Regions from separate parts of the Paenibacillus sp. OSY-SE genome, predicted to be linked through region 2. Evidence: riboswitches for the same ligand, from Rfam matches in the RefSeq annotation. Region 2 holds a riboswitch; each other region holds the start of a gene.
The links. Region 2 has a riboswitch for thiamine pyrophosphate ahead of A372_RS34765 (thiamine phosphate synthase). Riboswitches for the same ligand answer to the same signal wherever they lie in the genome.
Positions count from the first base shown of each region.

Region 1: another riboswitch for thiamine pyrophosphate. It lies ahead of A372_RS0111445 (ABC transporter substrate-binding protein); the one in region 2 lies ahead of A372_RS34765 (thiamine phosphate synthase).
Region 3: another riboswitch for thiamine pyrophosphate. It lies ahead of A372_RS0111245 (YkoF family thiamine/hydroxymethylpyrimidine-binding protein); the one in region 2 lies ahead of A372_RS34765 (thiamine phosphate synthase).

Region 1 covers NZ_ALKF01000173.1:65,760-73,850, reverse strand. Annotated here, with positions in the region: gene A372_RS0111465 (sulfatase-like hydrolase/transferase) at 1-771, shown strand, start outside; gene A372_RS0111460 (sulfatase family protein) at 787-2,097, shown strand; gene A372_RS0111455 (hypothetical protein) at 2,491-2,832, shown strand; gene A372_RS0111450 (hypothetical protein) at 3,033-3,266, opposite strand; TPP riboswitch at 3,412-3,526, shown strand; gene A372_RS0111445 (ABC transporter substrate-binding protein) at 3,819-4,880, shown strand; gene A372_RS0111440 (thiamine-binding protein) at 4,949-5,242, shown strand; gene A372_RS0111435 (ABC transporter permease) at 5,239-6,003, shown strand; gene A372_RS0111430 (ABC transporter ATP-binding protein) at 6,020-6,853, shown strand; gene A372_RS0111420 (MDR family MFS transporter) at 7,533-8,091, shown strand, end outside.
Region 2 covers NZ_ALKF01000200.1:31,654-39,744, reverse strand. Annotated here, with positions in the region: gene A372_RS35630 (winged helix-turn-helix domain-containing protein) at 1-271, opposite strand, end outside; gene chrA (chromate efflux transporter) at 339-1,553, opposite strand; gene A372_RS0126175 (thiazole synthase) at 1,916-2,704, opposite strand; gene thiS (sulfur carrier protein ThiS) at 2,704-2,907, opposite strand; gene thiO (glycine oxidase ThiO) at 2,923-4,122, opposite strand; gene A372_RS34765 (thiamine phosphate synthase) at 4,152-4,787, opposite strand; TPP riboswitch at 5,123-5,228, opposite strand; gene A372_RS0126150 (hypothetical protein) at 5,307-6,314, opposite strand; gene A372_RS35625 (DUF5704 domain-containing protein) at 6,953-8,091, opposite strand, start outside.
Region 3 covers NZ_ALKF01000173.1:10,973-19,063, reverse strand. Annotated here, with positions in the region: gene A372_RS0111255 (ABC transporter ATP-binding protein) at 1-698, opposite strand, end outside; gene A372_RS0111250 (ECF transporter S component) at 700-1,266, opposite strand; gene A372_RS0111245 (YkoF family thiamine/hydroxymethylpyrimidine-binding protein) at 1,321-1,923, opposite strand; TPP riboswitch at 2,054-2,160, opposite strand; gene A372_RS0111240 (hypothetical protein) at 2,251-4,755, opposite strand; gene A372_RS0111235 (ROK family protein) at 4,897-5,868, opposite strand; gene A372_RS0111230 (class I mannose-6-phosphate isomerase) at 5,872-7,740, opposite strand; gene A372_RS0111225 (AraC family transcriptional regulator) at 7,890-8,091, opposite strand, start outside.

The DNA.
Region 1 (8,091 bases), on a different contig from region 2:
ACACTGGATTTATACCGTAATATATCGATGCCGCCGTGGCAGAACTTCCAAGCAAAGGAAGTGGGCAAGCCGCTCATACATGACATTAAACGAAGTCCGGTGACGGATTGGAGCGTGTTCGAGCCTTTCGTGAAGCACTATTATGCGAGCATGACCCATATTGACGCACAGATCGGACGAATCGTTGACTTCCTGAAGCAGCGCGGCATTTACGAAAATACTGTTATTATGTTTTGCGCCGACCACGGGGAATCGCTCGGCATCCATGGGGGACTGTGCGACAAAGGCTTTTTCATGTATGACGAAACGTGCCGCATTCCGCTTCTCATTAAGCCATCCCATGGACAGCCCGCAAGCCGGCGCGAGTCCGCTATGGCAGGCATGTGCGACTTGTATGCCACCGTGCTGGACTGTGCAGGCGTTCATGAGCTTCCTGCAGGAACGGATGGCCGTTCGTTGTTGCCTTTTATAGAGGGCAAGGAGGTAGACGATTGGCCAGAATCGGTCGTCACGGAAGGGGCTGGACTTGGCGGCGTCATGTTCACGCAGCGTATGATTCGGCGCGGCGATTACAAGTATGTATTTAACTGCGGCGATATTGACGAGTTGTACAATCTGCGCGACGATCCGCATGAGTTAGTTAACCTGGTTGGGCACACATCCTATGCCGATATGTTGGCCGATATGCGGCAGGCGTTGGCTTCATGGATGAAGGAGCATGACGACAGTTTGCTTATTGAATTTGTGCGCATGCGCCTAAGAGACAAATAGGGAGGACTTACAGCAATGTATAGAAAGCCAAATGTAATCTTAATATATTGCGATGACTTGGGATATGGCGATTTAGGGTGCTACGGATCGGACGCTGTACGAACGCCGCATTTGGATGATTTGGCGGAAAAGGGGATTCGCTTTACGCAGTGGTATTCCAATTCCCCGGTCTGCTCGCCGTCCCGTGCTTCGCTCCTTACCGGACAGTATCCCCGGCGGGCCGGGATTGACCATATCGTCGGCGGCAAGCGGGACACTGCAGGCGTGCATCGCGATGTGCCGATGATTTCAGAGCTGTTGCAGCCACATGGTTACCGGTCGGCCATCTACGGAAAATGGCATCTTGGCGCAGGGGAAGGCGCGCGTCCGAACGAGCGCGGGTTCGACGATTACTACGGGTTTTTAAGCGGCTGCGTGGATTACTACTCCCACATCTTCTATCATGGCTCGCCGGAAGTGAATCCGACGCACGACTTGTGGGACAACGATCGTGAAGTGTGGAACAACGGGGCTTACTTGACGGAGGTCATTACCGAGAAGTCGGTTGAATTTATTCAAGCAGCAGGGGAAGAAGAGAAGCCGTTCTTCCTCTATGTCGCCTATAATGCGCCGCATTATCCGATGCATGCGCCACAGAAATATATGGACCGCTTTGCGCATTTGCCTTGGGATCGCCAAGTGATGGCAGCGATGATCTCGGCGGTCGATGACGGAGTTGGGGATGTAGTGGCGGCTTTGAAGCGCGCCGGGCTATATGATAACACGATCATCTTCTTCTCGAGCGATAACGGGCCGTCCTCGGAAGCGCGCAACTGGCTGGACGGACGTGAGGACGAATATTATGGCGGCAGCGCCGGCATCTTCCGCGGGCATAAGGCGAGCTTGTTTGACGGCGGCATCCGCGAGCCGGCCATTCTGTACGTGCCGGATGCGCTTCGGGGCGGCACATGCGGCAGCGTGAACGATGAGCCGGTCATGATGGCTGATATAGTGCCGACGGTGCTGGATTGGGCAGGTGTGCCGTATGCCCCTGGCACGTTTGCCGGGCGCAGTCTGAAGCCGATGCTGACACAAGCCGGGACCTCGCCGCACGAGCGGCTGTACTGGGAATACGGCAAGCAGCTTGCCGTGCGCGAAGGCAATTGGAAGCTTGTGCTCAACGGAATGCTGGACTTCTACAAGGGACAGCCGGATGAAGTTCATCTGTCCGACCTATCTGACGATCCAGGCGAGCGCATCAACTTGGCCGAGGAACATCCTGAGCTGGCGGGACGACTGACGGCGGATGTAAAGCGCTGGTATGACGAGCTTACGGCTGAGGGGTGACGGAGAAGCCGACGATAGTTAGCATGGAGTTCCAAAGCGCTTGCAGTACGCACTGGCAGGTGCGTATCCCCTATATAAAGAAACCCGACCCACGGCCGGGTTTCTTTTACACTATAGAGTTTATAAAAAATCGGGATAGAAGATGTCTTTCACCTTGGAGTCGTCACGTTACCTTCCCGGAGAAGGTATGTCATTTCCACCCCTTGCCTCACTCTCCCCTTCATTCAGAAAGGCAGCACCCCCGTCCCTTGCAAACGAAAACATGATATCGAGTGTCGGGCTACCGTGCAATAGTCCATTGCTCCATTCTCCCATACAGTCAGGAAGGATCATGTCGAGGATATAGGACATGCCGTGTCGTATAGAGATCATGCCATGAGGTGTCCGATTATAATGGCAGTTAACCAGAAATGGTCATTGGCGTATAGCCTCCTGATGGATGGGGAGAATGGAGCAAAGTGCCGGACGAAGCCCTCATGGAATGCCCGCCCCCTGAAGGATGGGGAGAATGGAGCAAAGTGCCGGATGAAACCCCCATGGAACGCCCGCCCCCTGAAGGATGGGGAGAATGTAGCAAAGTGTCGGATGAAGCCCTCATGGAATGCCCGCCCCCCTGAAGGATGGGGAGAACGGAGCAAAGTGTCGGATGAAGCGATTCCCCGTCAGTCTGAACGCACCACTGTACGAACGGAACATTTCGTTCATGATAAAGAGTCGAAATACCTTACTATTTGATAGAGGGTACGATAGCACATAGAACTTGCTTCAAACGCGGTCGCCCATCTTCGAAAGGCCTCGATTACGTTTATGTTGGATGGCTATATCATTTCGGAGACAAGAAAAAAGTTTCCATTACTAAGTCAGTTACAGAATATTGAGAAACCCAACTCCCTGCGGAATTGGGTTTCTCTTTTAACACAGCTGTGAAAATGCTTCTATCTCCATTCGGCCGGAATATCGTTCTGCATCATGCCGCGCGTCCGTTCACCGTTTCGTCCATGGCAATCGTTATACATTTGCTCCAACTCATTTTCATTCATTGATGGATGCATTTGCTTCATCCACGGCAGCATTTGCCCGAACCCGGAATCATCCACAGCTGCATAAGCAGCCGTGCCCATGACGAAGACTGTGGCCAGCACGGTAATGGCGATGACACTCTTTTTCATTGTTCATCCCTCCTTGTGAATTAATGTACATAAAAAATGTGTAGAAACGATGTAGACGAAGGGGTTCATCCGGGTCCAAAATGCTGGACTTTACGGTGACCGGGGACTATAATTACGAATGAAACGGCAAACTTCGACAACTATATACGCACGCTAGGGGTGCTGGAATATGGCCGGCTGAGATTGTATCCCATTAAAGATACCGACCCTTACACCTGATCTGGATAATGCCAGCGTAGGAAAGACGTTGAACCGCGTCTCTAATATCAGGTTTCATGCTTGTCAGATGTCCTGTAACTTGCTGCGCTTTTGGAACGCCAAGTGGCTTCCGAAGGTTATACGCAGCGGAGGCGGGCAAGCATTAACTTGAAAGAAGGAGAAGATGGCGGTCATCGCACCATGCATTTTCGCATGTACGCATATAATGGCAGAACAGCGTCCCGATGAGGGGCGCTTTTTTTATTTTCATAGCATGCATTGGTTGTCGTCACGCCGTTGAAAAGCACGAAACGAAAGAGTGTTATGAACGAATAGAAAAGCGGGGGATTGACGATGCAAAGAACGCGGATGGCACGCGGATGGTTGCTCGCACTTGTCATGATAATGACTGTTGTGCTGGCTGCATGCGGAGGAAAGGGTCAAGAGGCAGCGCCTCAAAATAATGAGGCGGCGCAAAGCGGTGCTCAAGACCAAGACACGGAGCAGCCGAAGGAGAAGAAGGACGTCAAGGTGGTGCTGGAGTGGACGCCGAATACGAACCATACCGGCCTCTATGTAGCGAAGGAGCAGGGCTTCTATGAAGAGGAAGGCTTGAATGTGGAGATTATCCAACCGGGCACCGGCGGAGCCGATGCGATGATCGCTTCCGGCGAAGCGCAGTTCGGCATCAGCATTCAAGAGGGCATTACACTTGCGCGCGTACAGAACGTGCCGATTGTGTCCATTGCCGCCATCATTCAGCACAATACGTCAGGCTTCGCAGCGCCGAAGGACAAAAACATTAAGACGCCGAAGGATTTCGAAGGCAAAACATACGGGGGCTGGGGCTCTCCTGTGGAAGAGATGGTAATCCGTTCTCTTATGGAGAAGGAAGGCGCGGACTATGACAAAATCAAGAACGTCAATATGGGTTCGGCGGATTTCTTTACGGCCGTGAAGAAGGATATCGACTTCGCGTGGATTTTCTACGCCTGGACGGGCATCGAAGCCGAGCTGCGCAATGAGCCGATAGATATGATGTATGTTAATCAATACTCGGATAAATTAGATTACTATACTCCGGTCATTGCGACGAATGAAAAACTGATTCAAGAGGATCCTGAACTTATAAAAGCATTTATGCGAGCAACCTCCAAAGGCTATCAATACGCGATCGACAAGCCGGAGGATGCAGCCGATCTTTTTTTGAAGGCCGTTCCGGACTTGGATAAAGACTTGGTTGTGGCAAGCCAGAAATGGCTCAGCTCGAAATATCAGGATGATGCGGCACGTTGGGGCGAGCAGAAGCGGGAAGTGTGGGACAACTACATGAACTGGCTGCTCGACCACAAGCTGATGGAAAAAGCGATTGATATCGATAAAGCGTACACGAACGATTTCCTTCCTTCGGCTTAACATCCAGAAGGACAGGAGAAGGGAATGTGCAGAACGGATAGGAGACTTGACTAAGGAGGAGAAATAAAATGGCGAACAGCTTAGTGAGCATTCAAATTATTCCGAAGACGAAGAATGGGGAAAATGTGATCCCTTACGTGGACCGTGCGATCGAAGTCATTCAAGCCTCAGGCGTGAAGTATCAAGTGGGACCGCTGGAAACGACGATGGAAGGCGAACTGAGTGAATTGATGCAGGTCATTGAACGGATGAACGAAGCGATGATCGAATTGGGTAGTTTGAACGTCATTTCCCAGGTCAAAATTTTGTACATGCCTTCCGGCATTACGATGGATGAATTGACGGTGAAATACCGGCCATGAACCGACGCCGTCTCGCAAAGGCAGGACCGCCCATAGCGGCGTTCCTGCTGTTTATCTTATTATGGCAAGTCGGGGTCATGGTGTCCGGCGTAGAAAAATGGATGCTGCCGAGCCCGCTCGATATCATGAAGGAAGCGGCCGACAACGGGAGCGCCCTCCTGGTGCATACGCTCGCAACGCTGAAGCTAACTATCATAGGGTTCGGAGTCGGGGCAGCTGTAGGGCTTCTGCTCGCGTTTCTGCTTCATCCGATTCCCTGGCTCAAAGACGCCATTTATCCGTTGGTCATCGTCAGCCAGAACATCCCGACCATCGCGCTCTTGCCGTTGCTCATGATTTGGTTCGGCTTCGGCATGATGCCGAAGATTGTCGTCATCACGCTCGTCTGCTTCTTCCCGGTATGCGTGGCTGCGCTCGATGGTCTGGCGCAGACCGACCGAACGATGCTGAATTATATGCGCATGGCCGGCGCAACGCGGGCCCAGCTATTCTGGAAGCTAGAGCTGCCGCATGCGCTGCCGTCTCTGTTCTCTGGCCTGAAGATTGCTGCGACGTACAGCGTCATGAGCGCCATTATTTCTGAATGGCTCGGTACGGACAAAGGAATCGGCTATTACATGGTGCTGCAAAAGGCGGCGTTCCGCACCGATCGGATGTTTGTCGCGATTGTGGTCGTCGTCTTGTTGAGCTTGGCGATGTTCGGAGTCGTACGCGCATTAGAGCGCGTGCTGATCCACTGGCGCCGCGATGACAAAAAGTGATGAAAGGAGAAGCCCCATGAACGGAAATGCGATACTTGCGGAAGCGCGGGATGTGCATTCCGCGCGAGAAGGAGGCCGCCCATTTGCGCTTGAGTTGAAGGACGCCAGCATGTCCTTTGCCGGAAGCACGGGCAAGCTCCACGTATTGGACAACGTGTCGCTGACGGTGCAGCAAGGCGAGTTCGTGTCCATTATCGGCCCTTCCGGCTCAGGCAAGAGCACCTTGTTCCACCTGATCGGCGGCTTGCTCCGTCCGGCGGCAGGGGCAATTCAGGTGAATGGCCAAGACGTCGTCGGCCAGACGGGACACGTCAGCTATATGCCACAGCAGCCCGCGCTATTCCCTTGGCGCACGGTGGAGGACAATGTCATCCTCGCCCAGGAAATAGCCGGGACCTCCAAGAAGGAGGCGCGCGAAGAGGCGCGGAAGTGGCTCGCGAACGTCGGCCTGTCTGGCTACGAGCGTGCCTACCCGCATGAGCTGTCTGGCGGCATGCAGCAGCGCGTCGCTTTTCTGCGCGCCATGATGAGCCCACATGAGCTCATGCTCCTCGACGAGCCGTTCAGTGCGCTGGACGCGCTGACGCGGAGCGGCATGCAGCGCTGGCTCATCGATCTATGGGAGCGCCACCGTCGATCCGTGCTGTTCATTACGCACAGCATTGAGGAGGCGCTGCTCCTGTCCGATTCGATATACGTGCTCTCGAATCGTCCAGCCCGGGTGCTGCAGAAGGTGCGGGTGCCGTTCGCGCGGCCGCGCACCGAGGCGCTGGCCTCGGAAGCAGAGTTCATCCGCTTGAAGCGGGATCTGTCAGAGCTGCTGCACAGCGTTCAGAAGCCAGTTGAATAATACGGCAAGGGTTGTTCTCCACAGGAGAGCAGCCCTTTTTTACGTTTAGTGCATGTTCAAAAAGGAAGCATTTGGACAGGCTCTATTACGGAGTGTCTACCGAATATCTCAAGCCCTATCTGACCTGGCAATATTACAGGGCTTGCGTTTTTCAGTAATTGCATACGAATAGCTTTATCAACACAATTTATTAACATTTCGTGTTCAAAAAGGTGCAGATCATCTTGCTTCGCGGGCTGGTATCACATTTGGAAATCACGAAATCGCTGTCCGCTAAATGGATTTGAAAAGACAGAGGTAAACCAACTAGGCGTATGCTTAGGGATGCTGTCATTAATAGATGAGAGGATTTGAAAAGATTACAGTGAAAGGCTTAACAGTTAAAGCTGAACTCAACCGGGAGACATTTTATCCGGCGGACATCGCATCGTTTTCTTATCATTTACAGCGATGTGATGCGGATGACCAACCGTTCATATTTGGGTGGAAAATGTTAGTTTTTACGTTTATAATGAGGTTCTGTCAAAAAAGAAGGTTAACGGAACAGTGGAACTGCAGTTTTCTGGATGAATGAGTATAATGTGCTTATCACCTTCATACTCGACTTATTTGTCGCACAGAAACGGTTTCGTCCATAACGAGGGGACAGCAAAGCTGTTTCGATTGGGGAGGAAACAGAATGATAGCAAAGGACAGCAACTTACGCTTCGTCGTTGCCGGACTGCTGCTCGGTATTTTGATGTCGGCGATGGATAACACCATCGTGGCGACTGCGATGCCGACCATTGTCGGGCAGATGGGCGGATATGAGCAATACGTCTGGGTTACTTCCGCATATATGGTTGCGACGATGGCAGGCATGCCGATATTCGGAAAGCTGTCGGACATGTACGGACGCAAACGGTTCTACATATTTGGCCTACTCGTCTTCTTGATCGGCAGCGCATTGTGCGGAACTGCGGACAGCATTGTAATGCTGAGCGTATACCGCGCTATTCAAGGAATTGGCGGAGGCGCTTTAATGCCGATTGCATTTACGATTATTTATGATGTGTTCCCGGTGGAGAAACGGGGCAAAATGACTGGACTGTTCGGGGCGGTATTCGGTATATCAAGTGTGGCGGGTCCGCTGCTTGGCGCCTATATTACCGAGTATATCGGCTGGGAATGGGTGTTCTACATTAACCTGCCGCTTGGTGTTCTGTCATTATGGTTTATTTTACAGTTCTACAGAGAGA
Region 2 (8,091 bases):
CTTGAAGCTGCGGAGGAATCTCAAGAAGTCCCTCATCATTATCTGTATACTTATCCAAGCTTAACGCGATCGCGACATATTTAAGGTGAGAATGAGTTCGAAGTGTCTCCTGCAGCCTTTCCCGCAGCGCCTCTTGAATGACAGCCCACTGCCATTCGTCACATAGCAATTGTTCTATCGGTCCGTCCATCCATTGTTGAAACCACGTCTGAATATGGTTCGTATACGAGTTGCCGGGGTGAACATGAATGAGAATGTAGGATTTAGACATTTGCTGACCTCAGTAAAGGAATTATATAATTTCTCTATATCCTCATTCTGTCCCTAACTCCCCCAACTTAAAGCATCAATCCCCCTAAAATCGCACACATGAGCACGACGACCCAAGGCGGGAGCTTCCAAGTTATCAATAATAACGTGCCAATCAAAATGATGGTAAAGTGTACGGGGCCGTGCACAGATGTAATCCATACCGGATTGTACAGCGCGGCCAGCAGCAATCCGACGACGGCGGCATTCACGCCTTTAAGCGCTGCACGAACAACGCGCCACTGCCGCAGGCGATCCAAGTACGGCAGCGTTGCGCCTATTAATAAATACGACGGGAGAAATATAAATAAAGTTGCAATGCACGCATATCCAATTCCTAGCCAGCCCGGCGCTAATGATGCGCCGATAAAAGCGGCGAAAGTAAATAATGGCCCGGGAACGGCTTGAGCCGCTCCATAGCCCGCCAGAAGGATGGACTTATTAAGCCATCCCGCATGCGCCAATTCTTCTTTGAGCAGCGGCAGCACAACATGACCGCCGCCGAATACTAAGGAGCCTGTGCGGTACATCATGTCGGTCAGTTGAGTAATGACTTGGAATGAAGCTGTTTTTAGCCATGGCAATACGAGAAATAGCCCAGAGAATGCGGCAAGCAAAAACAGTGCAGCCGTCCGGTGTAAATGATTGTCAGGCTCAGTCGCTTGCGATGGAGTTGCTGCGATCTCTTGCTGTCCGTTGTCATCATGCTTTCTGAACAGAAGCACTCCAACGATGAGAGATATCAAGATAATCGCCAGTTGTCCGTACATTCCCGGAACAAACAACGCCCCCGCTGCTGCGGCAATGGCAATCGTGACTCGTGCCGGATCTGGTGTCAGCTGCTTCGACATCCCCCATAGCGCTTGAAAAATAATCGGCACCGCGACCAGCTTCAAGCCTTGAAGCCAGCCCGGCATATCGTCAGGAAGCCAGCCTAGGCCGAGAGCGAATGCAATCAGCAAGCATGCGGAAGGCATAGTAAAGCCGAGCCAAGCCGCAATGCCGCCTAACCAGCCGGCCCGGATCATACCGATGCCAATGCCAAGCTGACTGCTGGAAGGACCCGGCAGCATCTGACACAGCGCATTCAATTCGGCGAATTGATTGTCATTGATCCAACGTAATTGTTCTACATACTTTTTGCGAAAATACCCAATATGCGCGATCGGACCTCCGAAGGACGTCAGTCCTAAATGTAATGCCGCCACAAACGTATCCCATACGCGTCTCGATGCACTCGGCATGACAAGCCTCCCATGATGTACAAATTAGTTGCATCGATCCAGCTCTAGACGGAACTTCACTGCCGTTTGCCTTATGTCAGCCCTTTCCACAACCGCATGGATAACCGCGATACCGTCTGCCCCAACCAACCTCTAACACCAGCTCCATAACATCGTTCACGATAAATGAAACCTACGCTTGACGACTAGCCGCCGCAAGACGATGTGCAAGCCGAAGACGTTCCGCCGCCATCAAGCTGGAGTCAGATGCTTACTCTCTAAATTCATAGCATGTTATTCCAGATGAAAGCAATATCTTTACACAATCTTCAAGCTTGCCATCATGCACATTTTCTGTGAAGCAATCGCGACGCCCGCAGCGCTCATCGAATCATACCTTCCAACGGGCTGCTCGCTGTAGCATAGCGTTTCATCGGAATTCGACCCGCTTCATACCCCATTCGACCCGCTTCAATCGCCAGTTTCATCGCCGCGGCCATCTTTACCGGATCGCCTGCTCCTGCTACAGCTGTGTTGAGCAGAACTCCGTCTGCCCCCAGTTCCATTGCTTTCGCCGCATCTCCGGGTGTACCGATTCCTGCATCCACGATAACCGGAATTTCAGATTGTTCAATGATGAAAGATAAATGAAGCGAGTTTACCAAGCCAAGACCCGAGCCAATCGGAGAGGCCCCTGGCATAACTGCATGGACGCCTAATTTTTCGAGCCTCTTAGCAAGAATGACATCATCCGAAATATACGGAAGCACAATAAAGTCTTCTTGCAGCAATAGTTCGCAAGCTTTGTAGGTTTCGATTGGATCGGGAAGCAGCGTCTTCCAATCCCCGATTACTTCGACCTTAATCATGTCGCATAAGCCAGATGCTTTGGCCAAGCGAGCAATGCGGACCGCTTCTTCTGCGTTCTCGGCCCCTGCTGTATTCGGCAGCAGCGTATATCGGTTCAAATCCAACTGTTCGAGAAAGTTCGGTTGTGCCGGATCGTACACGTTCATTCTTCGCACAGCAAATGTTAAAATATTTGCCTCCGACACTTCAGCCGCCTTGCGCTGGATGTCAAAATTAGGGTACTTCCCCGTGCCAAGCAGCAAACGGGACTGAAAACGATAGGGACCGATACATAACGATTTCGACTCATCAGAATTCATCATTATCCCCCTCCTACAAAATGTACGATTTCCACGCGGTCTCCGTTCGCCAAGCCCGTCTTGGCATGGTCCGACTTATGCACGATGCTCTGATTCAACTCCACCACGACGATCCGGTTCTCCATCTGAAGATGAGCGAGCAGATGCTGTACCGTCATTGTCATCTCAGGCAATTCCATTACTTCACCATTCACAGTAATCTGCATATGCGTAACGCCTCCTTAGCTAAATTCCAAGGCCCGAACCTGGGCGCGTTGCGGAGCAAAATGTGTCATCACCGGCCAAGGCATCTGCTGAACTCCGTCCGTTATCCATTGCGCCAACCCGATCCCAGTCGCGGCGCTGAGCAATATTCCATTGCGGTAATGTCCTGCAGCAAGCCACAGGCCATCGTATCCTTTCACAGGTCCGATGAAAGGCAGTCCGTCTGTTGTAGCCGGACGCAGACCAGCCCAAGCTTGTATCCATTCCGCTTCTGCCAATGCAGGAACAAGACAAGTGGCTTGACTTATAAGCCGCTGTATCGCTCCCACCTTCACGGTCCGGTCATACCGCATCGCGTGAGATGTAGCACCGATATAGATGTTCCCTTCGCTTTTAGGTACGATATAAGTTCCGTTTCCATAAACAACTGACTCCATCTGTAAAGCATGAGAGCGTACGACAGCAAGCTCCCCTTGCACCGGATAAAAAGTAAGATCAACGCCCAAATCTCTCGTCAACATACCGCTTTCCAAGCCGGAACAAATAATGACGGCGCCCGCATGCCAACTCTGGCCTAACGTTTCCACCCCAATGACTCGGCCGCTCTTGTGTAGAATATGGGTAACTGTCTGGCTTTCCACTATTCTGGCTCCGTAACGCTCCGCACTTCTTGCGAGTGCAAATGTCAATTTCGTTGGTGAGACGTGCCCCTCATCTGTAAGGAAGAAAGCTCCCTGCAGTTCAGAGCTCAACCTCGGTTCCATCTTCATCATTTGTGACGAAGGATGCCATCGGATGCCACCTGAATCGATACCACCTTCATTCGAATATGTATTGGTCTGCTGCAACTCATTCTGAATGTCTTGCACGTCTTCAGCAGAACCAACAGGAATGAACAGTCCTCTCTTGCGAAGCTCAATATCAACGTGCGACTGCTCCCACAGTTCTTCTGCCCATATAGAGAAATAATCTAGGCTTAGACGAGCAAATGATCCGAGGCCCTTATGTTTGAACCGTTCTGCGACAGGTGCCAGCATGCCCGCTGCTGTACATGTCGTGCCAAGCCCAAGACGGCCGCGCTCCAGCAGAGTGACTTGCAGACCTCGCTTGGACAGTTCGTATGCGATAGCACAACCAATGACGCCGCCACCGACAATAAGCATATCCGTTGTCTGCGACTGGTGAGTGGTATAAGACATTTTTTTCTCCTCCCGCACAATGTAATGGTGGACAAATGTGTATCTCTCTATGACCGAAGCATTGAAGTGCCTTGAACGGCAGCCATTAATGATTCTCTATACCGTCGAGCAGATAGTGCAGGATGCTCGTCATGCCAGATGCCGGACATGACCGCCACACCAGAAGCACCAGCCGAGATCACCTTTCCGATATTGTCATAAGTAATTCCACCGATGGCTACGATGGGAATCGTAATCGCTTGTCTGCAGCGCCTCAGTGCTTCCTCCCCTTTTGGCTCCCGTCCTGGCTTGCATGCTGTTGGGAAGACATGACCATAGATGATATAATCGGCGCCTTGCTGTTCTGCTTGCCTTGCTTCTCGTTCGTCATGCACGGAGACACCCATCAGAAGCTGAGCAAACGCGGCGCGCACCGCATTCGGGGGCAGGCTATGGTATGCCAGCTGTACGCCACGCAAATTCGCAGCGGCAGCCACATCCACGCGGTCGTTGACAATGAGTTTATGCTGAGGAATCCCCGCTTCCCGATACTGCTCTACTGCGTCCCACATCATGCGCGCGGTCCACTGCTTCTGCCTAACATGGATGGCATCGACATAAGGATGTATGTCTACCGCGATCTGGACACATTCCAGAAGGGACTCGCATTCGGGTGTAACCGCATGCAACCACGGGATTATCATAGGAAATTATCCTTTCTTGATCGGATATTGACTGAGCATCGCTAACGTGCTGCAAGCATCCATCCGTCACGAGGACAAAATAAAAAGCCACTCTCCCGTAGAGAGTGGCTTTGATTGAAAGTAGGAACCGAGCTAGATGTACCGGTGAAAGGAGAAATGCGTGCGTGTTCATGTGCCATGCCAAGCATTCAAAAACAATATATCCTCCAGAGAATGCCGCGAACAAAAAATCGCGCATTGTGCTGCAATAGCACCTCTAGCATATATCTACTGCTGAGCAAGCCAAGACTTACACGATTCTCAAGCCTTATGTAACCAGTCATGAGCAAGGATGACCCAATCAATCCACACTTCCCTACGCTGGTATAACCCAGATCAGGTGTTTAGGGTCCGAAGCCTGCGCTTCATCTCAGCCGAATCACGGCACCCCTAGTGATGGATGCAATATTCATGATGTGCAATGCAACGTTAGTGTAACATGAAACAAAACAATTGGAAAGAACTTCTTCCTTTATGTCCTTAATGTGTTCCCGTTACTCCGAAATCATCTGTAGAAGCTCGGTCCGCATGATAGAATAACACGTCTCCGTCAAGAAGGCGGAATGTGATTCCATAAGGATCTGTAAATTCATAGTTAAAACCTTCACGCTTCCATTGATTCGTTAATGGAGCATCAATATATTGCAGGTGCGGAAGATTCAACTCTCCATTCCGGATGGTCTCGATGTTAAAGTTGACTATCAGATAACCGTTCCGTAAGAAGAACGGAGCTTTGTCATCAAAATGAAACTGACGGCTCAGATCATAACCTTCCGGCACGATATATAATTTGGATGGCAAGTTATACTCACCGTACCATTGCTGAATCGACGCGAAGGCTCGTGACGGATTGACTCCTTGCGGAATGGCGAGCGGTCCCAGAAAAGTGCGCAGCTCTTTCGGCAAACCAATCAAATGGTATCCGCCAATATTAGTTTCCTTCTTGGCCCGCTGCACCCATTCCCTAATGAAGACCTGTTGGCTCTTTGTCATCTGACTTTCGTGCAGGTTGTAATAGGCTGCGGCTGTGTCGACAATGGATTGTGCATCCATGTTGCGCAATCGGGCGTCCAGTACAACATTGCGCTTAACGGTATCGTGTTGCGACCCAATTTTCACAAATCTCCGCTGTTCCGTATGATAGTAGACGTTCACTTTTTGCCGTTTCTTGCCGTCCTTGTCCATGAAGTAGAAACTCGGTTGGATTCGAATACTGTCCTGTGGCCCGAACATATTCCCTTTTGTCTTTAAGTCAAACTTGAAATGATATCCCGTCTTTATTGCGATATTTTTATAGCCTGAATTCGAATGGCTTCCTTGGCGCACCGGCAGCACGTGCGGAACCCCACTCCCTCTTGGATCCCCATCGATATTGCGATCACCTACCCAGTAGTACGCACCCGTATGTTCCTTATTCCCTTTTTGCTTACGAAATACCGCTTGTAGTGATAGGTAAGCGTTTGATGCAATCTCCGGCTTTTCCCCCACTCTGCACCGTACGTGAGTCTTTCAACTCATACGGCGCCCCATCTACTCGCAGCGGAACATGATCGGCCATTCAAGAGTAGACTTAGGGCTGTTCCTCCATACCCATTACAGATATTTCATCAGTCGTTCCCCTACCCTCACAAGGATAAATTCATTTCAGCTTACGCCTTATAGCAACCGCCTAGGGTGACAGCCCTTATTGCGACGTTCCTTGCTTTCCAAGTGCCTTGTAACTTAGCTATCCATGCTGACCTTAGGTGCTGCCTATGAGCCTGTGGGTTGGATACCGCCCTTGTTCGGCATAGCGAATTTCCTAACTGGGATTTGTACTTTTCGCCACCCACGCTAACGTATAGTTAGCCTATATGTTTCCATATCGTTCTCATCTAGACCCGTACATTCAGCAGTTCGTCAGTTCGGTCTGAACATCCTCACCATAGTCAATTTTTCAGCCGCCCGGCATATCCGTTGGCATACCTTCTCTAACCAAGTGGCTCTAGCCTTCGTTCTGCCGACTCTACCTGTGCTTCACACCCTGTAACCTGTCTATTACAGCGCGCGCAGGAGTATTCGCGGGATGGTGTTGGTGTACATGGTTCCCTCATTCCCATCCTCAGTTACAAAGTTAGGTTTGATTGCTAAACCCCTGCCTTTCGCTTAAATGCTACGCTTATAGCAGAACTTGTCGCACCCCAATTGAAATCGCTGATGTCGGTAATTTTAAAATCATATAGACGACCGATCACTTCGATCGGAATCATGTCCGCAGCTCGATGGTGCGCTAGATCTAGATTCGCATTTCGTTGAGCCGTTGCGTCAGATGGCGCGTTCTCTGCTGTTGATCGGAATTCAATAGTATAGTCTCCCTCGTCCACCCATACCGGCAGGAAAAAATCTGCTCGTTCTTGTGAAACTGAAATACTTATCCATGTGCTTTTCGGAAAGAACTGCGATCGATCCGCACTGTATGCGTCAAATGGGAATTTGACTTCTTTTGATCGAAAATACTTCTGGAAATCCCGCTCCCCATATCCCGGTATGTCTCGATGTTTTCCAGTTGTCGGCATGTATACTGTGAACGGCCGATCCAAAATGAAAGACGAGCGATTCAGATTCGGTTTCGTTTTTTGATTATGCTCTCTATCATCGGATGCCATCGCATATAATAAGACTGGGGTATGTATCGTAATCGTGTTCATACCGTTTATCGGGAACTGCCGATCGGAACCGCCATTGATATTGTTCGGTAAGAGGTCGTAATAGATCGTGCCCGTGCTCGACACATCCTTCGCGTTAGCCTTATGACTCTCAATCAGTTGGCGATCCTTATACAACACGTTCTCATTGATTAGAAACGGCAGCGGTATCGAGCCTGGCGTGGGGCCACGCTCGTCCGTCACATCTCCATTCATTACCGTGTTCCCCTTGAAAATGAGCGAATCGTTGCGTACCTTTACCTTCCCAATTGCTTGCTCCGCTGCCGACTTGAACGCTCCAGAGTAAGTCGGCAAATTCTTCCCTACCGTTTGCGGCGGTAGAGTGATAGAGCGAGGGTGCGGTTCGCCTGCAACCCCTCCATTTCGAGCTACCTCGAAGTCAGGTGGAGTATATCCCGTTGGTTCCAATATAACGCTGCTATTAGGCAATGCTTCATTTCGCAGCTCGGCTTGACGGATTTTATACACTTCCAAGTTGTCAATGACCCAGTATGAATATGGGCGCTTCACCGTGATAGTTTCACTTACCGTTTCTTCCTCTTCCATTTCTTCCGAATTTG
Region 3 (8,091 bases), on a different contig from region 2:
CAATCATCGAGCTGGTGCTCGATAATAAGCAATGTAAGACCTTCCTTGAGCGCGAGCTCAGTCACGAGATTGGCGAACTGGCGTCTCGCATACGGATCGAGATTCGACGTCGGTTCGTCCAGCACGAGCATCCGCGTGCGAAGAGCCAGTGCGCAGGCGAGGGCCAGCTTCTGTTTCATTCCTCCGGATAACTCGTGGATGAATGCATGGCGCCAATCGTTCAAACCGACTTTATCAAGCACTTCGCGTATGATATGGTCCATGTCCGCGCGAGGGCAATTCCAATTTTCGAGACAGAAGGCGATTTCCTCTTCCACCCGCAGCATGCAGAACTGACTTTCGAAATCTTGAAAAACGATGCCGATGAGCTGTGCGATGTCTCCCGATTCATAGTCTGCCAGCGGCTTGCCGTATATGCTCACGCGCCCCTCCACGTGGCTGTCGATTGCATAGGGATACAGTCCAGTAAGACAGAAGGCGAGCGAGCTCTTGCCGCATCCGCTCGGACCGAGCAGCAGCACGGTCTCGCCATCGTGAACTGCAGCGTCGATATTGGCAAGAACGGGCGCGTTGTGCTCTTCGAAAGCGAGAGCCAGCCCTTCCGCCATAATTGCTTTCCTGCTGTCGTGCTGATCGTCCCCTGCTGGAACGGAAGCCGAATGATTGCGGCCTGTTGCAAGAAGCTGCCCAGCCGTCATCTTACTTGCGCTCCTTCGCTATCGGGAAGCTTCGCAGGACGCCGGTCTTCGCCAATGCATCCGCGATCCATTTGCCGAGAAGGCCTGAGATGAGTGCTCCGCTAATGCAGCGCACCACGAGCATGGCAATGACGAGACCGAGGGAGTAGGCCCCGAACCCGCTGCGAAAATAACCCCAAATAAAGCTGAATACGGCGGAACCGACGCCGGCAACCATAAGGACCTTTGTCGAATAGCTGCGGTAGCGCGAAGCGGCAAACACGGCTTCCGCTCCCAAGCCTTGAATGAGGGCGGACACGATCAATATCGGCCCTACGGCGTTGCCGATGAGAACCTCCACGACACCAGCAACGGTCTCCGAGATGACTGCTGCCCCGGGTTTGCGAATAATATAGGCGGCGATAATCGATACGATAAACCAAATGCCGAATATAACTTCGTATCCCATCGGGCCCATGAAGCCAACAAGCACATTGCCCACTTGCAAAAAGAGCAAATAAATAACTGCGAATACGACGGATAAAGAGCTAAGCACGATAATATCGCGTAATTTCCATTGGTTGTTCATGTACAGTTCCTCTTTTCACCACGTTTTATCTCGATGCATAAGTATTGCGCGCGTCTAAGAGCGCTCTTTCTTCGATGGGCTGTTGGCGGAAATTGTCGCCGTCATAACGACATGCGAAGCGTCGGAGGCTTGCGCTTTTACAAATGCATGCTCCAATGTAGTGAATACCCGCTGCGCGTCTCCGTCCAGACGGCTCGCATAGTGGGCGCTTCCGCCGAAGGTGCCTTCTTCCTTCGCTAACGCGACAATATCGTAAATCGTATCCATATAGCTCGTAGAACCGAGTGGATAGAGTGAGAATTGGGAAGCGACCTCGATCTGGATGGCTTGGCTATGTCCGGCATTCAGACGGATGTCGTCTGCGCTCAAATATACATCCCCTTCAGAATCTCCCGGACAGCCAATCGAAAAAGTCGCATTCAGCACGACATGTTCCCCACTAGCCGCACTATGCAAAAATATCGACTGGACAACGTCAAAGACATGCTCTGTCCGTCCGCGCACGCATGTGCTGACATCATCGGTTTTGGACCAGACCTTGGACATATTCGTTTCCTGTAAGGCCCCGATAATAATGTCGGTGAACCGATCGCTCATCGGATAGATCGAGAACCGGCAGCCGACAATGCGGCTTGATCCGCAAGATGCAGTATTCATAATAAACTCCTCTCTTGTTGCGGTTATATTTTGGCTAGCAGAACGACAAAAAAACTGCACCATGAGTAAGTGCAGTTTCGATTCGAGATAACGTCTAGTCTCCATACGTGATGAAGCCACAGTCTATATCTATCAGTCGACTACACTTCCCCACGCTAGTATTATCTAGTTCGGGTTATAAGGGTTAACAGCGTTGCCGCTGCCTCTCAGCCTGTTCAAGCACCCCTAGTGTTTCGAAATTACTATGCAGTTGTTCATATGCATTGCCGCTTCCATTATACAACGGACGGCTGGAATGTAAAGGGCTAATTAAGCGCCGTGGAGCAATTATCGGATCCGGGCTACGGTAAAGTCTCCCGCTAACGAGCCCAGCTCCGCGCCCAGTGCGGACGATGTCACAGAGCCGCGCGCGTCCAACATGTAGCGAAATTCATAAAATCCGCCAAGCGTCGCTTTGAAGTTGGTTTCCCAATAGTTAGTCATCAGCCATGCGTATGTTTCCGGCTTGGCGTCTTGCAGCTGCTGCGTATGAACAAGACGGCGGCCGTAGTCGAGCGGGCCGAGCTGTACGAGCGGCGTGTCTGGCGTGCCGAGGAGCAATGTCCGGGACTGTGCTTCATTGACCCACGCCAGCCCTTCTTGAATGCACATGTAATCCAGCAAGGTGCCAGGCAGTTGGTCGATCCAAGGCCGCACGACGGCGCCCGCCTTCTCAACGTACAGTGTGTCCTGTGTGGCATCGCCATTGGTGAACGGAAGCGCGACATAGACGTTCTCTGGCAGCCAGACGCTGTCTTTGTGCAGACGAACGGATACGTCAACGCGGTTCATCGTCGCGTACACCTTCAAGAAGAGGGCGTAATAGCTCATGCCTGGTACTTCATACAATAACTCGACCGTGGCGTAGAGCGGTCCGTTCTCCAACGGCCGGACACGGATGAGACGTCCGGCAGAACGCTCAACATGCAGACCCTTGCGGTTGCGGCCCATGCGGCTGCGCACCGACCAGACCTGACTCTGATTCGTGGCGTCTGCAGCTGGCGTCACCTCATAGATTGGGGTGAAAGCGCCGTATGCACGGTTTTGATGAAGCAGATCCGCTCCTGTTTCCTTGTTCCGCCATAACACGATGCCGCTGTCCTCTCTCCACTCGATACGGATGAAGGGCGATTCGACACTGTGCTGCGAGATGATGACTGGATCGTGCGCGGATGAATCCTCCAACAGATCTTCCATATCATGCACGCGATCGCTGCCGACCAGCTTCGTGCTGGAAGTCATATAACCGGCTGCCAGGCCTGTGCCGTCCTGCGGACGGATGAGAAGCGTGCACTCAGCGCCTGCAGCCAGCTGCACTTCGACGATGACTGCCTGAGGATGCGGGAGCTGGTGCGGCATGACTTGGCCGGTGGCTTCATTCACCACTTCCAACCCATTCTGGAATAAGGCGGGCTCCCAGCCGTCTATCGACAACGTGACGAGCTTATTCGCCGGCGCTGGTTCCGTATTGACGACGCGGTAGCGGAATGGACGCTCCGGATACAGCGTGGAAGCGCCTTGAGCTAAGAGTGTCTTATCCAGCGCCCGGTGAGCCAAGCGGCTCGCTTCCGCAGCATAGGCCTGCTTGCGCACTTCGAGCAGCTGCACGTTCGGATGCCACGGCTCGGCGATGGAAGAATGATAGCCCCATGTATGCTCGGCGTACATGACGAGCGCTTGCTCCGCCGCGGCAATTTCGTCGGCCGTCACGGTCTGTCCATCCGGATCAAGCCGCTTCACTTGGCGCAGCGTTCGTTGCGCATCACGGAACAGCTGGGTATGCATCGCCGTCGAGCCGACGCCGTCCGACCACCAATCCGGCCAGTCGCCGCGGTATACCGGAATCGCGTTGACATCCTCCTGCTTAAGGCGGGCAAAGAAGCCGCTCAGCGTTGTCATTTCGATGCGAATCGTATCCCCGTATTGCTCGTTCCATTTGCGGATGAATTCCATAATGCGGCCGTTCGGTGCTGCATTATCCGTGCCTAAGCCAGACAGCATGACGGGAACGAAATCGTATGGATAACGCTCTTCTTCCAGCTTGCACACGTAGCGATGCAGGCGGATGCGCGCAATGTCGTCATGGTGCGCATCAATAAGCTGATTGTCGAACTCGTCCTGAATCATATATTTGCCGAGCGCATTCGGGCACAGCCCGAGCTCGTTGCCGAACATATAATGCTCGCCGTTCCAGACGAGAAGCCGTGCTCCGCTTGGCGCTTCCCACCAAAATGGTGTCTGCTTGCGGCCGAGCGCGAACATGCCATGATGGGTATGAATGCAGCTGAATAAGTGCTTGATGCCGTTGGATAGCAAGCTATCGGCATAACCCCAGCCATACCCGTTAATGTCGGCGGTCATGGCAGAATCAATCGTATGGCCAATCGATCTGGCGTAAGCTTGCGCCTTGCCGTGTATGCTGCGCAGCAGATCGTAATCCGGCAGCTCCGTCATGTTCAAATAGGTGCCGGACAGCTCGATGTCACCACTTATGACCGCAGCGGCGAATTGCTGGCGCTCCTCATCGGATGCGCTTTCAAGGAAACGCTCGACTGCCCAGAACGTTTCGCATGTCCATTTGAAGCCCTGCCATTCCGGCTGTGCTCCGTCCTTGGCTTGGCGTACAATGTTCAACGCTTGGCGGATGAAGTCGACATGATATTGCTCGATCCGCTCCTGCCGCTCGGTATAGCCGATATCCGTATGTGAATGGTGGATGGCATAAATGGTCCAAGTCCGCTTCGGAGCGGGTGTCTCGGCAAGAGAAATACGTTGTTCCAAGTTCAAGTTCATCGTGAATCACTCCTCTAATGGGTATAGGAGGTCAGGGGAGGTGTGATCATGCTTGCCCCGGACTTCACTGGGTCTACTAGCCAAGACGGACGTCCGTCTGGCCTGAAGGAAATCGTTAATCGTATGGAAAGGCACATGTGCTCATTGAAACAGGGCATCGATACCCAAATACGTATATTCCATCACTTGATTGTTCGTCTGCAGCTCGCATTCGCATGGCTGCAGCAGCGCGTTCAGTTCTGCGGCGAACAAATCGGCACTCTTAGCAATTTGTCCGCCCAGAATAAGCCGGTGCGGGCGGAAGCCGTGAATATAAGGCGACAGCATCTCGGCAAAGCGTGTTCCGAACACGCGGAAGACATGCAATGAAGCGGTATCTCCGCCGCGGGCTGCTTCCGCCAAGTCGCGCACTTCCTGATCGGGGCAGCGTGCATCCAAGAGCTCAGCGAGCTCCAGTATGCCGCGGCGGCCGAATTGCTCGTCCACGAGGCGGCCACGATACGCTTCGGCATAGAGCATGCCGCTGTCTGGCACACCGCTGCGGCCCGCAACGGGACGACCGGCCTCGATGAAGGCCGAGCCGAGCCCAGTGCCGAGCGTCAAGCAGAGGAGACGCTCGTGCGGGTGCAGGCGGCTTAGTCCAAGTGCGAACAGCGTCGCGTCGTTCTCGAAGCGAACGTCGGCGTTGGCCAGAGGGGCCGCCCATGCTTCGCCGGACGCCGCTCGGCGGGAGAACTCGGCGCGGAGCGCGTCGCGTACGTTGACGCCATAGAGGCGGTCGTACTTGCCCAGGCCCTGCAGGCGCGACACGCCCGCTTCGTAGTCGAACGGCCCGGGGAAGGCGAAGCCGATGCGCATCGGCGCCTCAGGCCGAGCCGGGCCTGCGGCCGCGTAAGCGCCAAGCAGCTCGCGACAGGCGTCGGCGAAGCCCGCCACGATGCTGGCGGCGTCGCCCTCCGAACGCGACGGCCACTGGCCGCTCACGTTCGGCACGAGGCGCCCGCCTGCGACGACGGCCGCCTTCAGCGCCGTGCCGCCGGCGTCCAGCGCCAGCGTCACCGCTTGCGGCGCTGTCGCTGAGCCGCAGTGCGCAGCCGAGGATGGGCCGCGCATCGCTCAGGCCTCCTCGCCTGTGCGCCAGCCGTGCGGCAGCAGCGGCGTCGACCAGGTGGACGCCACGCCCGCCTTCACGAGCTTGCACGGAGTGCCGCCGGCGTTCTCGAGGCGGTAGCGGCCGACGCTGGCCGGCACAATATACGCTTCCGCGTAGCCGAATTCCACGGCCTTCGCTTCGTCATCCAACGGCACGAGGCGTACGCGCTCGCCCTCGACGAGATTGTACATGACGAACTCGCCCTTCGTATCGTCTTCCCAGCGGTCGAAGAGATGAACCCGCTTGACGCAGAACAGCAGATCGTCATGTTGTCCGAGCAAATACTCTTGGTTGGCGCCTTGCTCACCGAGCAGCTGCGGCTCGGACATCAGATGGCGCTTGACCCAATCCGTATTTTTATCGAAGTCGACATTATGCTCGGCATGCTCAATGCTAATCGGGCGCGGTTTGCCGTCTAAGTCCTTGCGCAAATAGTCGTATATTTTGAACGTAAACCACCACGTCGTGGAGGATACCTCAAGCACGAGGTTGCCTTCGCCAGAGCAGTGAACCGTTCCAGGAGGAATGAGGAACAAATCGCCTTTTTTGGCATCGAACTCATTCACATAATCCGTGAACGGCATCGGCACACCCGTCTCCTGAGCTTCACGAACGGCACCGAAGAAGCTGTCCGGAGTGCTGCGGCCGGTCAGGCCGAGATACACTTTAGCGCCATCCTTCAGCTCCATAATGTAGTAGGATTCTTGCTGTGTCATATGCTCGTTAAAGTTCACTTCTACATATTCCTGCTTCGGATGGACCTGACACGACAGGTTGCTGCCGTCAATCGTGTCCAAATAGTCGAAGCGGACCGGGAAATAGTCGCCGAACAGCGCAACCGGCCGTTCTCCCATTACGCGGTTATATTCATAGGTCATCAGCAGCGTGAAAGGAACCTCGATCGTGCGGCCTTCATACTGGATCAGCATTGAATTTTCTGGTGCGATCGGCTCGAAGCTCCATGCGCAGTTCACCCAGTCCTGCGGCAGATCGCACAGCTCCTTCAAATACTGGCCGCCCCACACGCCCCGCGCAAAAAACGGCTTAACTCGCAGCGGCTGTGCGGCAACTTGCTCCAGCATGCGGCGCAAGCCGGCTGTCGTCGTGACGACGGGCTCCTTCGGCTTGTTCATGTCTACATAATAGTCAAAGCGCTCCAAGTTCCGCTTCCGATAGGTCTCCCAGACCGGCCATTCGAGGAACAGGCAGATTTTATATGTTTCCACATGATCCCGATTCCATGACATGCCAAGGTTGCACAGGTTTTTGCGGTGCTCAAGCTGCTGATATTCACGGGATACGTCGAAGAAGAAGGACAAGTGAACAGTTGGTTGAGCGATCCATAGCGCCCCTGGGCCGAACAGCAGGATGATCTGCTTGCGAGAAGCGTCAGAGCGGTGCGAATGCACCGCAGAATCGGCTTCCACAGCGGCTGCGAAGCGTTCTTTCGCATCGGTCATAAAGTAATCGCCAACGTCCGCATCCGACGCCATATAGCCAAAAGCGCGGTTGTCGGTAATATAGCGGTGGAATTGGCGGCGCAGCGTGTCGCCGCTGTGCATCAAGCTCGTGGTGCTGTAGACGTGAGCGGACACCTGTTCTCTATCTAGGCGTTCGACAATGCGCGCAATGACAAATTGCATATTTGCGCCATGCGTGCTGTCTAAGGCAACGACCAGCACATCTTGATTCGAATTATTTAAGGCGGACATAATCGCTTCCGCTATCGGTTCTGTACCATGCTCAAGTCCTTGCGGCATCCACGCCAACGGACGGTCGCCTTCACAGGATACGGACGAATGAATCACATTATGCGGGTATTTGTTGAACATGAAGCAAGCCCTCCATTCTATCGCAGGTCATTGCGTAGGGAGAGGTAATCGCTCTCCGGTTCGCTTATGCCCCCATTGTAATGAAAGAAGGGAAGGCTGTATTTGGACAAGGAAGCTCCTTTTTTGTACAAAACGGACATGGATTCCGTTTAGGTGCGAGGTGTGGCTTTCAGGCGGGAACGCCCTTCGGCAAATTGCGAGCGCCGAAAACGGGCGGGGGATACACCCAGCTTGCGGGTGAACACTCTTGTGAAATAATGAACAGATTCAAAGCCGCACCGCACGGCGATATCTTTAATCGCGGCGTTGGATCGGAGCAGCATCTCCTTCGCTGACTGAATTCGGCGCTCT